DNA from 3 places in the Bacillus sp. JJ1566 genome. Region 3 is predicted to be linked to each of the others. Evidence: riboswitches for the same ligand, from Rfam matches in the RefSeq annotation. Region 3 holds a riboswitch; each other region holds the start of a gene.
The links. A riboswitch is a leader RNA that binds a small molecule or an ion and turns the genes downstream of it on or off. The one in region 3 is predicted to bind S-adenosylmethionine.
Positions count from the first base shown of each region.

Region 1: another riboswitch for S-adenosylmethionine. It lies ahead of V7112_RS00410 (sugar ABC transporter substrate-binding protein); the one in region 3 lies ahead of V7112_RS09655 (PLP-dependent aspartate aminotransferase family protein).
Region 2: another riboswitch for S-adenosylmethionine. It lies ahead of mtnK (S-methyl-5-thioribose kinase); the one in region 3 lies ahead of V7112_RS09655 (PLP-dependent aspartate aminotransferase family protein).

Region 1 is NZ_JBALOP010000001.1:85,646-90,779, reverse strand. It holds gene V7112_RS00425 (MarR family winged helix-turn-helix transcriptional regulator) at 31-459, opposite strand; gene V7112_RS00420 (CarD family transcriptional regulator) at 673-1,212, shown strand; gene V7112_RS00415 (lipoate--protein ligase family protein) at 1,299-2,126, shown strand; SAM riboswitch class I at 2,414-2,568, shown strand; gene V7112_RS00410 (sugar ABC transporter substrate-binding protein) at 2,727-3,800, shown strand; gene V7112_RS00405 (sugar ABC transporter ATP-binding protein) at 3,847-5,134, shown strand, end outside.
Region 2 is NZ_JBALOP010000057.1:7,810-12,943, reverse strand. It holds gene V7112_RS20320 (methylated-DNA--[protein]-cysteine S-methyltransferase) at 1-327, shown strand, start outside; gene mtnA (S-methyl-5-thioribose-1-phosphate isomerase) at 386-1,435, opposite strand; gene mtnK (S-methyl-5-thioribose kinase) at 1,440-2,633, opposite strand; SAM riboswitch class I at 2,738-2,894, opposite strand; gene V7112_RS20305 (carbon-nitrogen family hydrolase) at 3,110-3,898, opposite strand; gene V7112_RS20300 (pyridoxal phosphate-dependent aminotransferase) at 3,986-5,134, shown strand, end outside.
Region 3 is NZ_JBALOP010000020.1:18,610-23,743, forward strand. It holds gene V7112_RS09650 (aliphatic sulfonate ABC transporter substrate-binding protein) at 1-806, opposite strand, end outside; gene V7112_RS09655 (PLP-dependent aspartate aminotransferase family protein) at 831-2,630, opposite strand; SAM riboswitch class I at 2,749-2,858, opposite strand; gene V7112_RS09660 (Crp/Fnr family transcriptional regulator) at 3,428-3,931, shown strand; gene V7112_RS09665 (hypothetical protein) at 3,979-4,128, opposite strand; gene V7112_RS09670 (aldo/keto reductase) at 4,229-5,134, shown strand, end outside.

The DNA of each region.
Region 1 (5,134 bases), on a different contig from region 3:
TCGCCGTGCCTTGTCCCTAAAATCCAATAATCATATTCCCCAATCCATTTTTAATATGTTTTTAAGAAGCTCAACCTGTTTTTCCCCCATTTTTTCAGTGAGTTGCTTTTCAATTTTCGCTTTAAGTGCCTCATTTTTCTCATAGCATTCTTCCCCAAGTGGTGTTAGTTCTATCCATTTTACCTTTTTATTGTTTTCAACATCCATCACGTTGACTAGCCCTTTTGCTTTCAAATTTTTTATAAATTTATGGGTAGCCTGCCGTGTAATGTCTACATTCTTTGATACGTACGCGATGGTTGGTTTCTTTTTATATATTCTCGACATAATGTACCATTCTGAATTTGAAATGGCGATGTCACTGGTCTCATTCCATGATTTTTCTGCAATACCTCGAAGTTGTCCATGCCTCTCACTTATAAGGTCAATTAAATCTAAATGTTGAAGTACAGGATCCATTTTTTCCACTCCCGTTTTTATAATCGCCACTACTATACAAAAAATTATCAGCATTGTCAACCAAGTTGACAAATTTGAAAAAGCTTGATGTGTAAAATAAAGAACTGTCCAGAATGCATGTTCAAATGTCAACCAAGTTGACATTTTGTGAAAAATGGAGTATGATTAGTATAGTCAACCAAGTTGACAATCCATTGGATAGGGGCATGGTACATGTTTAACATTGGGGATCTGGTGATTTATTCAAATATGGGAATTTGTCGCATAGACGATATATGTGAGAAAACATATGCTGGGATTACTCGAAATTATTATATAATGAGCCCAATCGAGGATAGTACTTTGACAATCCAAAACCCAGTAGATAATAAAAGCAATAAAATGCAGGGCATCATTGGTAAGAGTGAGTCAGAGGAGATTTTAGACTCATTTAAGCTTCCGGGAATTCAGTGGATTGACAATGCGTCGGATCGTCATAAATCTTATTCTAATATAGCTTCAACTGGGGATAGAAAAGAAATTTCAAGTATTTTAAATACATTAATGAGTAAAAAATATGAATTTGAAATGATTGATAAGAAATTATCTGAACATGACCGTAGACTTCTTCTTCATATTCAAAAAATACTCTTTAAAGAATTAGCGATTGCGTTAGAGACATCGGTTAAGGCTATCGAAAAAAATATTAATCAAATGATCGCCTACAAAATGAGTAAAACCTCACATTACGAGGTAGCAAATTTCGTAAACTAAAGGTAAAATAGTGATGTTGGACATGATAAAACCAGGCTATGCCTGGTTTTTTTAAGGTTTATTTGCAATTAAAAGGAGTATGCCGTATGACCGAAAGTCTTTTACATCAGCCGAGCTGGCGGATTATTGATCAATCTAGTCTAGGCTATCAATTTGATGCATTACAATCGTTTGCGATAGATGATACACTTTGTGCGTTTGTAGGAAAAGGAGAGTCACCAGCTACAGCAAGGGCTTGGGTTCACCATCAGACCATTGTGCTAGGGATTCAAGATACGAAGTTGCCTTTCCTTGAGGAAGGGATCGAGCTCCTAAAATCAATGGGCTATCGTGTAATCGTACGAAATTCGGGTGGACTAGCGGTGGTGCTTGATGAAGGAGTATTAAACATTTCGCTTATTTTTCCTGAAACGGAAAAAGGGATTGATATTAACCGTGGCTACGATACGATGCTTGAGTTGATTCAAAAAATGTTTGAAGGCTATGAAGTGGATATTGTGGCCCGGGAAGTTGTCGGTTCATATTGTCCTGGAAGCTATGATTTAAGTATAGATGGGAAAAAATTTGCGGGGATATCTCAGCGCCGCCTTCGTAACGGGGTGGCTGTACAAATATATCTAGGTGTGACCGGAAGCGGGTCGGAGCGTGCAGAAATCATTCGCCAATTTTACGAGGTGGGGCTGCAGGGTGCGGAGACGAAATTTGTCTATCCGGATGTGAAGCCAGAAACGATGGCCTCTTTGGCAGAATTGATAGACCCAAACATCACGGTACAAACCGTCATGCTGCTACTGCTTCAAACACTAAAAAGTGAAAGCGAGCATATCTTTGCTTCACAGCTAACAACAGAAGAAATGCCATTATTTGAACAAAACTTTTTGCGAGTGCTTAATCGCAATGAGAAGGCATTGTAAGGGACCAGGGGGACGGTTCTCCTGGTTCTTTTTTGTGGAAAAATGAAACGGACCCACGTAATTGTGCTATAGTCGTTGGAAATGCGCTTTAATTTTGTTAATTGCGCTATAGCGGACCGGAAATGCGTTTTAATTTTAATAATTGCGCTATAATCGGCAAGGATTGGTTTAACTAATCATTGTTTCCACTATTAAAATATTTTTTATAATAAAAATATTGAATTTTATTTTTGAGCATGATATGATTCTCGTCAAGTAAGAAAAATCGAATATGATTGCTGTATTTTCTCTTATCAAGAGTAGGCGGAGGGATTTGGCCCGATGATGCCCAGCAACCGACCGTAATACCATTGTGAAATGGGGCGAATTTTTTTCGCCGGGTATGACCCGTAAGGCACGGTGCTAATTCCAACAGAAGGATTTTCCTTCTGGTAGATAAGAGGTGCGAAGACTTTTGTATGCTTCAAGCCTCTTTCTGATAAGAAAGAGGCTTTTTATATTTTAAAAAGAAAGCCTCAAACAACAGGAGTGTGATGGCTTTCAACTTGAGTAAACAGATGTGAAAAATAAGGTTACATACAAAATAGGGGGAGAAAAACAATGAAACTTATAAAACTATTATTTACGACATTATTAATTATCGCAGTATTAGTTGGCTGTCAACCGAAAGTGGCCGACGAAACAACGAAAACAGATAGCACAGAGGTAAAGAATTCTGATCATCCATTAGCAGGCAAAAAAATTGCTTTAATTATGCAACAAAACTTAGGAACATTCTCGGCACAATATATTGACGGTGTTGAGGAACAAGTGAAAAAGTTCGCGGGAGAAACAACGGTTTTTACATCTGACGGAGACCTCGCAAAAATGGCGTCAAACGTAGATGCTGCGGTAAACCAAGGCTTTGATGCAATTTTAATCGACCATGGAACAAAGGAAGCACTTCAAAGCTCTGTACAAAAAGCGGTTGATAAAGGAATCCCGGTTGTTGTCTTTGATGCAGAAGTGGAAGTTGATGGTGTAACAGTTCTTGAGCAAGGTGACCAGCATATGGCGCAAATGACACTTGAAAAATTAGCAGAAGACGCTGGTGGCGAAGCAAATATCGTAAAAATTTGGGTAGCGGGCTTCGCGCCAATGGAAAGACGTCAAATCGCCTATCAGGAGTTTCTTGACAATAACGATGGCATCAAAGAAATTGCAACATTTGGAGCAGCAACTGCAAACACAGCTTTAGATACACAAGCACAGATGGAAGCTCTTTTAAAGCAATATCCGGAAGAAGGTCAAATTACAGCAGTTTGGGCTGCATGGGATGAATTTGCAAAGGGTGCAGTTCGTGCAATTCAACAAGCGGGACGTACAGACATCAAGGTTTATGGAATTGACATGAGTGATGAGGACTTACAAATGATTCAAGCGGATAACAGCCCATGGGTTGCGTCTGCAGCGGTTGATCCAAAAGATATCGGACGCATTCAAGTTCGCTACGCTTTCCAAAAATTAAACGGTGATGAAACACCTGAACGCGTAAAGTTAGAGCCAGTTTTCGTAACAAAGGATGCACTTCCAGCAGAACAAATCACAACAGCAGAGCTTGACCAGTATATTGAAGGCTGGGGTAAAAGCGAACAAGGCTACACAGACGAATTGAAAAAGCTAGAAGCTAACTGAGTAAAAAAGAGGGCCTTCAAGGTCCTCTGTAAAGGAGGATATGTAGATGCCTTTACTCGAAATGAAGGAAATGACAAAAAGCTTTGGAAAAGTGACGGCGCTCGAGCAGGCTTCCTTTGAGTTAGAAAAGGGCGAGGTCCACGCCTTGCTTGGAGCAAATGGAGCTGGTAAAAGCACCCTGATGAAAATTTTATCGGGTGCCTACGAGCTTGATTCAGGGTTGATAACCCTCGAAGAAGAGACAATCAATATTCGAACTCCAAAGGACGCGAAAACGCAAGGCATCCATTGTGTCTACCAAGAGGTCGACACTGTGATTGTGCCACAGCTAACCGTTGCTGAGAATATTTTACTTGATACGTTTTCGACTGAAAAAGGCTTGTTCATCAACAAAAGAAAGCTTCGTGAAAAAGCAGCCTCGATCTTAAAGCTTTTGAATGTAACAGATATACCGATGACAAAGCAGGCATTGGAGCTGTCCCTAGCTGAAAAACAACTAGTGCTAATTGCAAGAGCACTTGCCCATGAGGCGAAGGTTATTATTTTTGATGAGCCTACAGCTCCTTTATCGATTGAGGAAACAAAGCATCTTTTTGACATTGTAAAAACACTGAAGGAAAAGGGAGTCGGCTGTATTTTTATCTCACATCGACTTCCTGAAGTGTTTGAAATCTGTGATCGGTTAACGATTATGCGAGATGGTAAGACGATCGCCACTTTTGCCACAAAAGAGGTTACACAGAAAACAGTTGTCGAAACGATGCTTGGAAACTCCTATACTGAACAATCCGTGAAACGGAAGGCAGTAAGGGGTGACCTACTTTTAGAAGTGAACGGTCTCGATGATGGAGAAAAGCTGAATGATGTATCGTTTACTGTTTCTGAGGGAGAAATTGTTGGGGTTGTCGGATTGGTTGGAGCGGGAAAAACGGAGCTTGCAAAGACTTTGTTTGGTCTTCGCCCATACGAACAGGGCGAGGTGAAAGTAAAGGGCAGATCGCATCACTTTACTCATTCACAACAGGCAATTGAAGCTGGGCTTGCGCTTATTTCAGAGGAGCGTCGTAAGGAAGGATTGTTTATACACGAGTCTATCTCTACGAATCTATCCTTTGCCAATTTGAAGAAATTCTCACCGTTTTTAGTAATGAATCGCAAGGCTGAAATAAGCCATGCCAGTTCCATCATAGACCTACTTGGAATCAAGGCGAATGACACGGAAACCCTGGCTGAGCATTTAAGCGGAGGAAACCAGCAAAAGGTTGCGATTGGTAAATGGGTGTCACGAAATGCGAACCTCTATTTGTTTGATGAGCCGACAAAAGGAGTGGATG
Region 2 (5,134 bases), on a different contig from region 3:
ATCAAAAGTGAGCTAGAAGAATATTTTAAAGGTAAACGCAAAACCTTCAGCTTCCCGATTAAGTATAGTGGGACAGCGTTTCAAGAGAAGGTTTGGAATGAACTGTTAAGCATACCTTATGGGGAAACTCGGTGTTACGCAGATATTGCAAATGCGATTGATAACCCGAAAGCCGTTCGTGCAGTCGGACAAGCCAATCGGAAAAATCCAATCCCAATCGTTGTTCCATGCCATCGTGTAATCGGAAAGGACAAATCACTAACAGGCTACACAGGCACAAGAACGGACTTAAAAGAAAAACTATTGGAATTAGAAGGTGTGCTTTGACACCTTCTAATTCAGAAAAAACCCAGTGTGGGAGCACAGTGGGTTTCCTCATAATCTCTTATTTTTCAAACAAACTCTTAATCTCTTCCATTAGATTACCCTGTAAAATCCCTTTTTCGGTAATAATGGCTGTAATTAGTTCATTTGGCGTGACATCAAACGCCGGATTGTACACTTGGACACCCTCCGGAGCGACGCGTACCCCACCTAGATGTGTAACTTCCTCGGGATTTCGTTCTTCAATCGGTATTTCCTTTCCACTAGCAAGGGAAACATCAAACGTGGAAAGTGGTGCCGCAACATAAAATGGAATACCGAAAGTTTTGGCTAATATCGCCAAATTGAAGGTGCCGATTTTATTAGCAGTATCGCCATTTGCTGTAATCCGGTCTGCGCCTACGATGATTGCATTGATTCCTTTTTCACCAATCGTATGGGCAGCCATATTGTCGGTAATAAGAGTAACATCTACGTCAGACTGCAGGAGCTCCCATGTTGTTAGCCTAGCTCCTTGTAAAACAGGACGTGTCTCTGATGCATAAACTTTAAGATTTTTTCCCTGTTGTGCTGCTAGATGGAAGGGCGCAAGTGCAGTGCCGTAGCGCGCAGTTGCGATGGAACCTGCATTACAAATTGTTAATACTTTAAACCCATCCTTGAAGAGTCCAAGGGCATGATCACCGATTTGGCGGCAAACTGCCTCATCTTCTGCCTGAATTCGAATGGCCTCATGTACGAGTGTCGTTTTTGCTTCATTCACGGACTTTGAGTCTTCAATACTTGTAAACAAGCGGTTTAATGCCCAGATTAAATTGACAGCGGTTGGTCGTGAACTTGCCAAGTAATCTTTATCTTTAAGGAGTTTTTCCTTAAATTCGTTTAAAGTTGTTTCTTCGTAGTTTTTCGCTGATAATGCCAAGCCAAAGGCAGCCGTAATTCCAATTGCTGGGGCTCCGCGTACTTTTAAAGAAACAATGCTATCCCATACATCTTCAATTGTAAAAAGGTCGATAAATACAGTTTCCAATGGTAGCTTTGTTTGATCTAATAGTTTGATTGATGTTTCATTCCACTGCACAGATTGTGGAACTGTTTTTGAGTATGCCATGTTGTCACTCCCAAGAAGTATTTTCTACATAGTTTCGTAGACTACCAAGTTCTTTAATTGATTTTCGGTCACGAATTAATTCTTTTCCTATTCGAAGAGCATGTCGTTTCGTTGCGATTCTTTGCTCGAAGTTTTCAATTCCATCCAAATCGGCAACATGTGCTAGCCCGATTGTTCTTCTAATTACTTCACAGCCTGCAAAACCAATCGCATCTTCAAATGCTTGCTCAAGAACATATTCCAAATAGCCTTCAGTATCACGGTATAGTTCCACAGCATCTTGTTTCCAAAGATCGGAGAATGTTGCCGAAAACACATCCCATGTTTTTTCAATATGTTGATAGAGGGGCTCACGGTTTTCAGAATCTCGTGAAATGGCATTTAATAATAGATTTGCAATGAATTGACCCAAGTCAAAGCCTAGTGGACCAAAGTATGCAAATTCAGGATCAATTACTTTTGTCTCAGTTTCGCTTGCGAAAATACTTCCTGTGTGTAAATCACCGTGTAATAGGGCATCTGCTTGAGTTAAGAACTTTTGCTTAAGTTTTGCAACTTCAAGCTTAAGTGGCTGGTCTGCCCAAACTTGTTCAACGTCATTCCGTAGCTCCTCCTCAAAGCTATTTGTATCAATATCGAAAAAAGGATCTGTGAAAACAAGGTCCTCTGTAATTTTGCAAAGGTCAGGGTTAATAAATTTTTGCACAATCACTTTTTTCTTTGTTGGCTCTAATCCAAAGTCTGATGTATAAAATAGGGTTTTTGCCAAATAAGTTCCGATGTGCTCCGATAAAAGTGGGAAGCTTTTACCCTCAATTAGTCCAGTTCTCGAAATTTGTAAGCGGGAGAGGTCTTCCATCACAGTGATGGCTAGCACCTCATCTGAATAAAAAACCTTCGGCACAAGTGTTGGTACATAGTCAGCAGCTGTTAATAAAGCATTGGCTTCAATCGTTGCGCGTTTCAGAGATAAGGGCCAGCTCTCACCAACGACCTTGGCATATGGTAATGCCTGTTTAATAATGATTCCTTTGTTATTATCTTCATCGGTAATATGGAAAACTAGATTTAGATTTCCATCTCCTATTTCCTTGCATCTTAATACGGTTCCTTCTTCAAACAAACGGAGCTGAATCGCCAATGCCACCGCAGTACTTTCTGTTAAGGGTTCATAGATTGATTGATTTGAAATTGCCATTTTATATACCTCCAGTAATGATTATTAATTGTCGTTGGAGGCTTTTCTAAACACAGAAAAGCCTCTTTCATATTCGAAAGAGGCTTGAAGTCACGGCATCAAACCTCTTATCTACCAGGAAAATCAATATTTCCTGTTGGAATTAGCACCGTGCCTTGTGGGTTTCCCCAGCGCTAAAAATAGCGCTCCACCTTACGATGGTATTACGGTCGGTTGCTGGGCTTCATCGGGCCAAGTCCCTCTGCCTGCTCTTGATAAGAGATCAAGTTAATGATATTTAAATTTTTAGTTAATACTGAAAAGAATCATAACAACGAATACACATAATTGTCAATAGATTTTTTAACTTTATTCGGCGGGATATAATCCCGGCCGAATAAAGTTAAAGCCTCCGGCGGATGCCACAGATTTTCAAAGGAAATTTTTCGAGCTGGCTCGAAAAAATCTGGGCGCAAATACGTCAAGTCGCATTTGATTTAATTATAAAATTTAGGACGACGATCCTGGAAAATCGGAATTTGCTTTCTGACTTCCTTCACCTTGCTAAGGTCAATTTCGCCAACTAATGTTGTACTTTCAGTACCTGCTTCGGCGATGATTGTTCCCCAAGGATCAATAATCATTGAATGCCCGCCAAACACGTTATCTGGGTTGCTTCCAACGCAGTTACAAGCAACGACATAGCATTGATTTTCAATTGCGCGACTCAGGAGTAGAGTTCGCCAATGCTCAAGGCGAGGAAGTGGCCATTCCGCTACCACGAATAAAATTTCTGCCCCACTTGTTGTATGTGCGCGAATCCACTCTGGGAAGCGAATATCGTAACAGATGACTCCAGCAGATTGCACATTTTCTATTGTAAAATCGCCTTTTGCTTCGCCAGCCTGTAAATACAAATGCTCATCCATGAGCTGGAAGAGGTGTAGCTTACTGTATTCACTGAGTATTTCTCCTTCACGATTAAAGACAAACATCGTGTTAGTCACGCCTTGCTCTGTCTTTTTGGCAATGGAGCCTGCTACTATATTAACAGAGTATTGTTTTGCTAGGTTTTTAATAAATGCTTTCGTTTTGTCACCATTATCATCGGCAATTTCATCTAATCTCGTTAAGTCATATCCCGTTGTCCAAAGCTCTGGCAGGACAATAATATCGGGATTATCCTGAGTCATTGTGTTTTCGATTTCTTTAGAAATAAGGTCAAAATTATCTTGCGGTTTTCCGAATTGAATATCATACTGAATACATGCAATTTTTAGATTCATTTGGGTCCTCCCTATGAAATGATACTTTACAAGTAACAATATATGATATTAGACTAGTATTTCAAGTATTTTGAAGAAGGTGTACACATGAAAAATTTTGAACAATCTAAAATTCTCCAAAATTTACCAAAACAGTTTTTCGCATCCCTTGTTACAAAGGTGAACAATGTCGTTGCCCAGGGGCACGATGTCATAAATTTAGGGCAGGGAAATCCTGATCAACCAACTCCACAACATATCGTAGAAGCTTTAAAGGATGCTGCAGATCAGCCGAAATTTCATAAATATTCTCCATTTCGCGGCCATTCTTTTTTAAAGAAAGCAGCAGCAGAATTTTATCAACGTGAATACGGAGTTGAACTTGATCCAGAAACAGAGGTAGCCGTTTTATTTGGCGGTAAGGCAGGGTTAGTTGAGATCCCACAATGTCTGTTAAATCCCGGTGATGTTGCATTGGTTCCAGATCCTGGTTACCCCGATTATTGGTCTGGTGTTGAGCTTGCTCGAGCAGAAATGGCGTATATGCCTTTGAAAGAGGAAAATGCCTTTTTACCCGACTACTCACAAATTGATTCAGAAAAGCTTGAAAAAGCCAAGGTCATGTTTTTAAATTATCCAAATAACCCAACCGGGGCCGTAGCAACAAAGGAATTTTTTGAAGATACAATCTCCTTTGCTAAAGAACATGATATTTGTGTAGTGCATGATTTTGCATATGGTGCAATTGGATTTGAAGGTAAAAAACCAATCAGTTTCTTACAATTGGACGGGGCCAAGGATATCGGGATTGAAATTTATACTTTATCAAAGACATATAACATGGCAGGGTGGAGAGTTGGATTTGCGGTTGGAAATCCTAGCGTAATCGAAGCGCTAAATCTCATTCAAGACCATATGTATGTAAGTTTGTTTAGCCCAATCCAAGCTGCGGCGGCAGTAGCACTAACCGAGTCACAGGACTGTGTAAAGGAACTAGTGGACAGGTACGAATCAAGACGTAACGCTTTCATTGGTGCACTTCAAGACATCGGCTGGGACGTACAAGCACCTGCAGGCTCCTTTTTCGCATGGCTACCAGTACCTGAAGGATATACATCTGTTAGCTTTGCAGATCTTTTACTTGAAAAAGCCCATGTTGCAGTCGCGCCAGGAATCGGCTTTGGTGAATATGGTGACCGCTATGTTCGCGTTGGCTTTTTAACGGATGAAGACCGACTAGTTGAAGCAGCAAACCGA
Region 3 (5,134 bases):
ACTTCAATATCAATATTTGCTTCTTTTGCTAAGATTTCTGCTGCTTCTTTTGGATTTTCTAAAGTCCATTTACGTGCTTTTTCGTAAACTTCAATTACTTTTTCTACGTACTGAGGATATTTTTCCGTAAATTCAGGACGAGCATTTAAGACTCCATACGTATTAAAATCAGCATTTCGGTAAAATAGCTTGGCATCTGTTTCTATTTCAAGTCTTGCCATGTGTGGATCTAGTCCCGACCATGCATCTACCTGACCTGATGATAATGCAGCCGCGCCATCACCGTGTTGCAGATTGACAATTCCAACATCCGAAGGACTTAATCCTTCTTCATTTAAAGCACGTAGTAAGAAAATATATGGGTCAGTCCCGATGGTTGCAGCAACCTTTTTCCCTTTTAAATCACTTACACTTTGAATCTCTGAGTCTTTATCTACCACTAGTGCTGTCCACTCAGGCTTTGAATAAAGATAAACTGATTCAACCGGTGCACCATTTGCTTTAGCCATTAAAGCAGCTGCCCCCGCGGATGAAGTGAAGTCCGCACTTCCACTATTTAAGAATTCAAGTGCTTTGTTACTACCTTGGCTTAGAACAAACTCAACCTTAATTCCTTCTTCCTCAAAAGCTTCCTCAGCCCAACCAAACTCTTTTAACACAAGACTTGTCGGTGAGTAAAAGGCATAATCTAATACGATTTTTTCCGGTTTTTCATTTTCTTGGCCAGCTTTACTTGTGCTATTTGAACAACCTACAATTCCTACCAACAATAGTACAGCAATAAAAATGGCACTTATTTTTTTCATCTTTTTTCTCCTTTATGATGTGGCTTATATTTCACAAGCAAATGTTACAATGGATCCTCGTAAACGCTGTGCCTCTTTATACGTACAACGGTTGTGAACGACCTCTATACCTGCCTCTGCAACAATCTGGGCTGCTTTTGGTGAAATGACGCCCTCTTGGAGCCAGAAAATTCTTGGGTTTACTTCGGTTGCTTCCTTGGCAATTTCGATTGCGGCCTCCGGACTTCTGAATACTTGAACCACATCAATTTCAAATGGTACGTCCTTTAAGTTCGCGTATGCCTTTTCCCCAAGGACTTCTGTTTCCCTTGGATTTACAGGAACAATTTTATAGCCCAGGCGCTGCATTTTTCTTGCCAATCGATTACTTGGACGAGCTGGATTGCTGCTTAATCCGACAACTGCCAAGGTCTTTGGTCTTTGTGTTTCAACTCCATCAACCTCTTCACGAACAATCGGTGACTGTAGTGCCCAGCGGATGACTCCTTCATCATTCACAACGACTTCTCCCTTTTCTGCACCTTTAAAAGAAAGACCAGTTGCTTCATAAAATGCACGATCAAGATCATTTTGTAGGTCGCGAACGGATTCAATTCCGACCGATAGACGAATCAGATCCTCAGTAACTCCTGTTAACAATAGCTCCTCTACACTTAGCTGCTGATGGGTTGTCGATGCCGGATGAATAATTAAGGACTTCGCATCCCCCACATTCGCTACATGTGACCAGAGTGCTATATTATCAATAACCTTTTTCCCTGCATCACGCCCACCTTTAATTCCGAAGTTCACAATTGAACCAAAGCCGTTATTTAGATACTTTTCCGCAAGGTCATAGGAAGGATGATCTTCAAGCCCTGGATAGGACACCCACTCAACTGCTGGATGGTTTTTTAAATAGTTTGCTAGTTCTAAAGCATTTTTATTATGTTTTTCAACCCTTAGATGTAGCGTTTCAAGACCTTGTAGTAGGTAAAATGCATTTTGTGGACTTAAGCATGAACCAAAATCACGTAATAGCTGTACGCGAAGTTTTGTGCTAAATGCAAGTGTTCCAAAATCATTTGCATATCTTACGCCGTTATAGCTTCGGTCAGGCTCCGTGAATCCTGGGAATTTTGGATTATTCCAATTAAAGCGTCCCCCGTCTACAACTAGACCGCCAATCGTGGTTCCATGACCACCAATCCATTTCGTTGCTGAGTGAACAACAATATCTGCACCCCATGTGATGGGTTTACAAATATATGGTGAAGCAAATGTATTATCAATAATCAGTGGAATTTCTGCTTCATGTGCAATTGCTGCAACTGCTTCAACATCTAAAACCTGTAGGCTTGGGTTTCCGATAATTTCAGCAAAAACCGCCTTTGTTTTTGGAGTAATTGCTTTTCTAAAATTCTCAGGGTCCTTTGAATCTACAAAATTCACCTTAATCCCGTATTTCGGTAGTGTGATCGAAAACAGATTATATGTACCACCATATAGGTTTGTAGCAGCGACAATCTCATCACCCGCTTCAGCGATATTCATAACCGCTAGAGCAATGGCTGCCATTCCTGAAGAAGTCGCAACAGCCGCAACCCCGTCCTCTAATAACGCAATTCGTTTTTCCAGTACATCTACAGTTGGATTTCCAATTCTCGAATAAATGTTCCCTGGTTCATCAAGTGCAAACAAACTACGTGCATGCTCAGAATTATGGAAAACGTAAGAACTCGTTTGATAGATAGGAACTGCTCGTGATCCAGTTGTCGGATCTGGCGATTGTCCCCCATGTAATAAAATTGTTTCTAAATCATAGCTTTCAAATTGCTGACTCATGTTTATACCTCCAATATTTTTATAAGAAAACTTGGGATTACAGGAATGTAATTCCAAATTTCATCTTCTAAGCAAGAACAAAAGCCCTCTTCAAGTAAGAAGAGGGCTTTTATTCCTCCTCTTATCTCTCAGGTAATAATACCTGCAGGAATTAGCACCTTTTCAAGAATAATCTTGAAGGTTGCCGGGTTTCGTAGGGCCATGTCCCTCCACCGCTCTGGATAAGAGTCTTTATTAAGTTAAAACGTTCCCGTTTTGCTTTATAAAAGGATTATAGTATGTGAATAATTCAAAGTCAAATACTTTTTAAAATATTTCATCTTGTTAGAATTTTTACTTCAGATCTATTCTTACCCCCTATTCCTATGTACTCGCTGCTTAAAATAGACTTAAAAATCATTTGTCCCGCATTAACGGGCAGAAAACCCCCACCTCAAAACTCTAGTTAAAAACGAAGATGTTTCGATGACTGATAACTGCACGTAAAAGCCTCATAAAAGGAACAAAGACTAAGAACGCCACGTCCTGTGGCAACGTAACGTCTTTGTGGCCCACATCATGTGCGCCTCAACTAACAATCAGTGGGGATTAGTAACCCCCCACTGATTGAAGTTTCACTTTATGTCATTTTTGTGAAGCCTATTGCTTTTATCCGAAATCCGTTGTATATTAAGAGTGTAGAAAGTTAGTGAAAAACTTCACAAACTAACTACTCTAGAGCTGGCAGCTAAAGCACTCATATTTTTTTACAATAACTTGTGAAGAATTTCACAAATAAATGATAAGGGGAGATTAGAATGAGAACATTCTTAAAAGGACCTAAAATGGCAGTTATTTGGACAGTATTACGTGTATGGTTAGGAATTCAATGGCTAGAAGCTGGTTTTCATAAAATTACTGGAGGATTTGACGCAGGCGGTTTCCTACAAGGCGCATTAGCTAAAGCAGGCGGGGAACATCCAGCAGTAGCAGGCTGGTACGCAACATTCCTTGAAGGCTTTGCCGTACCGAATGTTGAATTAATCAACGTGCTTATTCCTTGGGGCGAATTTCTAGTAGGTCTTGGATTAATTGTAGGTGCTGCAACTATCCCAGCATTAATTGCTGCTGGATTCATGAACCTTAACTTCTTACTTGCTGGAACTGTAAGCACAAACCCAGTATTTTATACAGTAGCAGTCATTCTCTTATTCGCAGGCGCTGCAACTTACTACTACGGTGTAGACAGATTCGCAGTACCTTTCCTTACAAAACGAATCAACGAGAAAAAAGCTGCAAAAACAGCAGCGAACGTTGCGTAACTAAAAAAAGTGTTCCTCCTAATCCAGGAGGAACACTTTTTTATATTCTATTCATCATCAATTTCGCCGTCACCAATTTCATCCTCTTCTTCGATTTCCTCGATGTCTTCGCCTTCTTCAGGCATTTCATCATCTCCGCAACCTATTAAGAAAAACATCGGGAACGACAATAGTAACAGCAGTAGCATCCGTTTCATTACAACCCCTCCCTTTTTCTAGGCTTTCCTTTCAATCCCGAAATATGTAGACTAGAAAGAGGAAAGGGTAATAGTAGTTCTAATATTGGAGGTAGAAACGATGCGAAAAATAAAGCTTGGAACCAGTTCCCTCGAGGTACCAGTTGTTGCAGTAGGCTGTATGAGGATTAATTCTTTAGAAAAGCCCGAGGCAGAAAAATTTGTACAAACAGCATTGGAAGTTGGTGCAAATTTCTTTGACCATGCTGATATTTACGGTAGTGGTGCTTGTGAGGAAATCTTTGCAGATGCGATACATATGAATGATGATATCCGTGAAAAAATTATCCTTCAATCCAAATGTGGCATTCGAAAAGGAATGTTTGATTTTTCAAAGGAATATATCCTTAATTCCGTTGATGGAATTTTAAAACGACTCAAAACTGATTATTTGGATGTCTTACTTTTACATCGTCCTGATGCCCTTGTTGAACCCGAAGAGGTTGGCGAAGCATTTGACATATTAGAGTCCTCTGGGAAAGTTCGTCACTTTGGGGTTTCCAACCAAAAACCGATGCAAATTCAGTTACTTAAAAAATATGTGAAGCAACCAATCGTTGCGAACCAGCTACAGCTAAGTATTCCAAATGCCCATATGATCGCAAGTGGCGTAACAGGTAATATGCAAATTGATCAATCCATAAACCGTGATGGAGATGTGCTTGATTTTTGTCGCTTACATGACATCACAATTCAACCGTGGTCACCTTTTCAATATGGTTATTTTGAAGGGCCTTTTCTTGGCAATGAAAAATGCCCTGAATTAAATCAAAAAATTGACGAAATCGCCGAAAAATATGGCGTTTCCAATACAACGATTGCCATTGCATGGCTATTACGTCATCCAGCAAACATGCAACCAGTTATCGGAACCATGAATATTGACCGCTTAAGGGATTCCGTGAAAGCAAGTGAAGTTCAGTTAACCCGTGAAGATTGGTACAGTATTTTTCTAGCTGCAGGATAT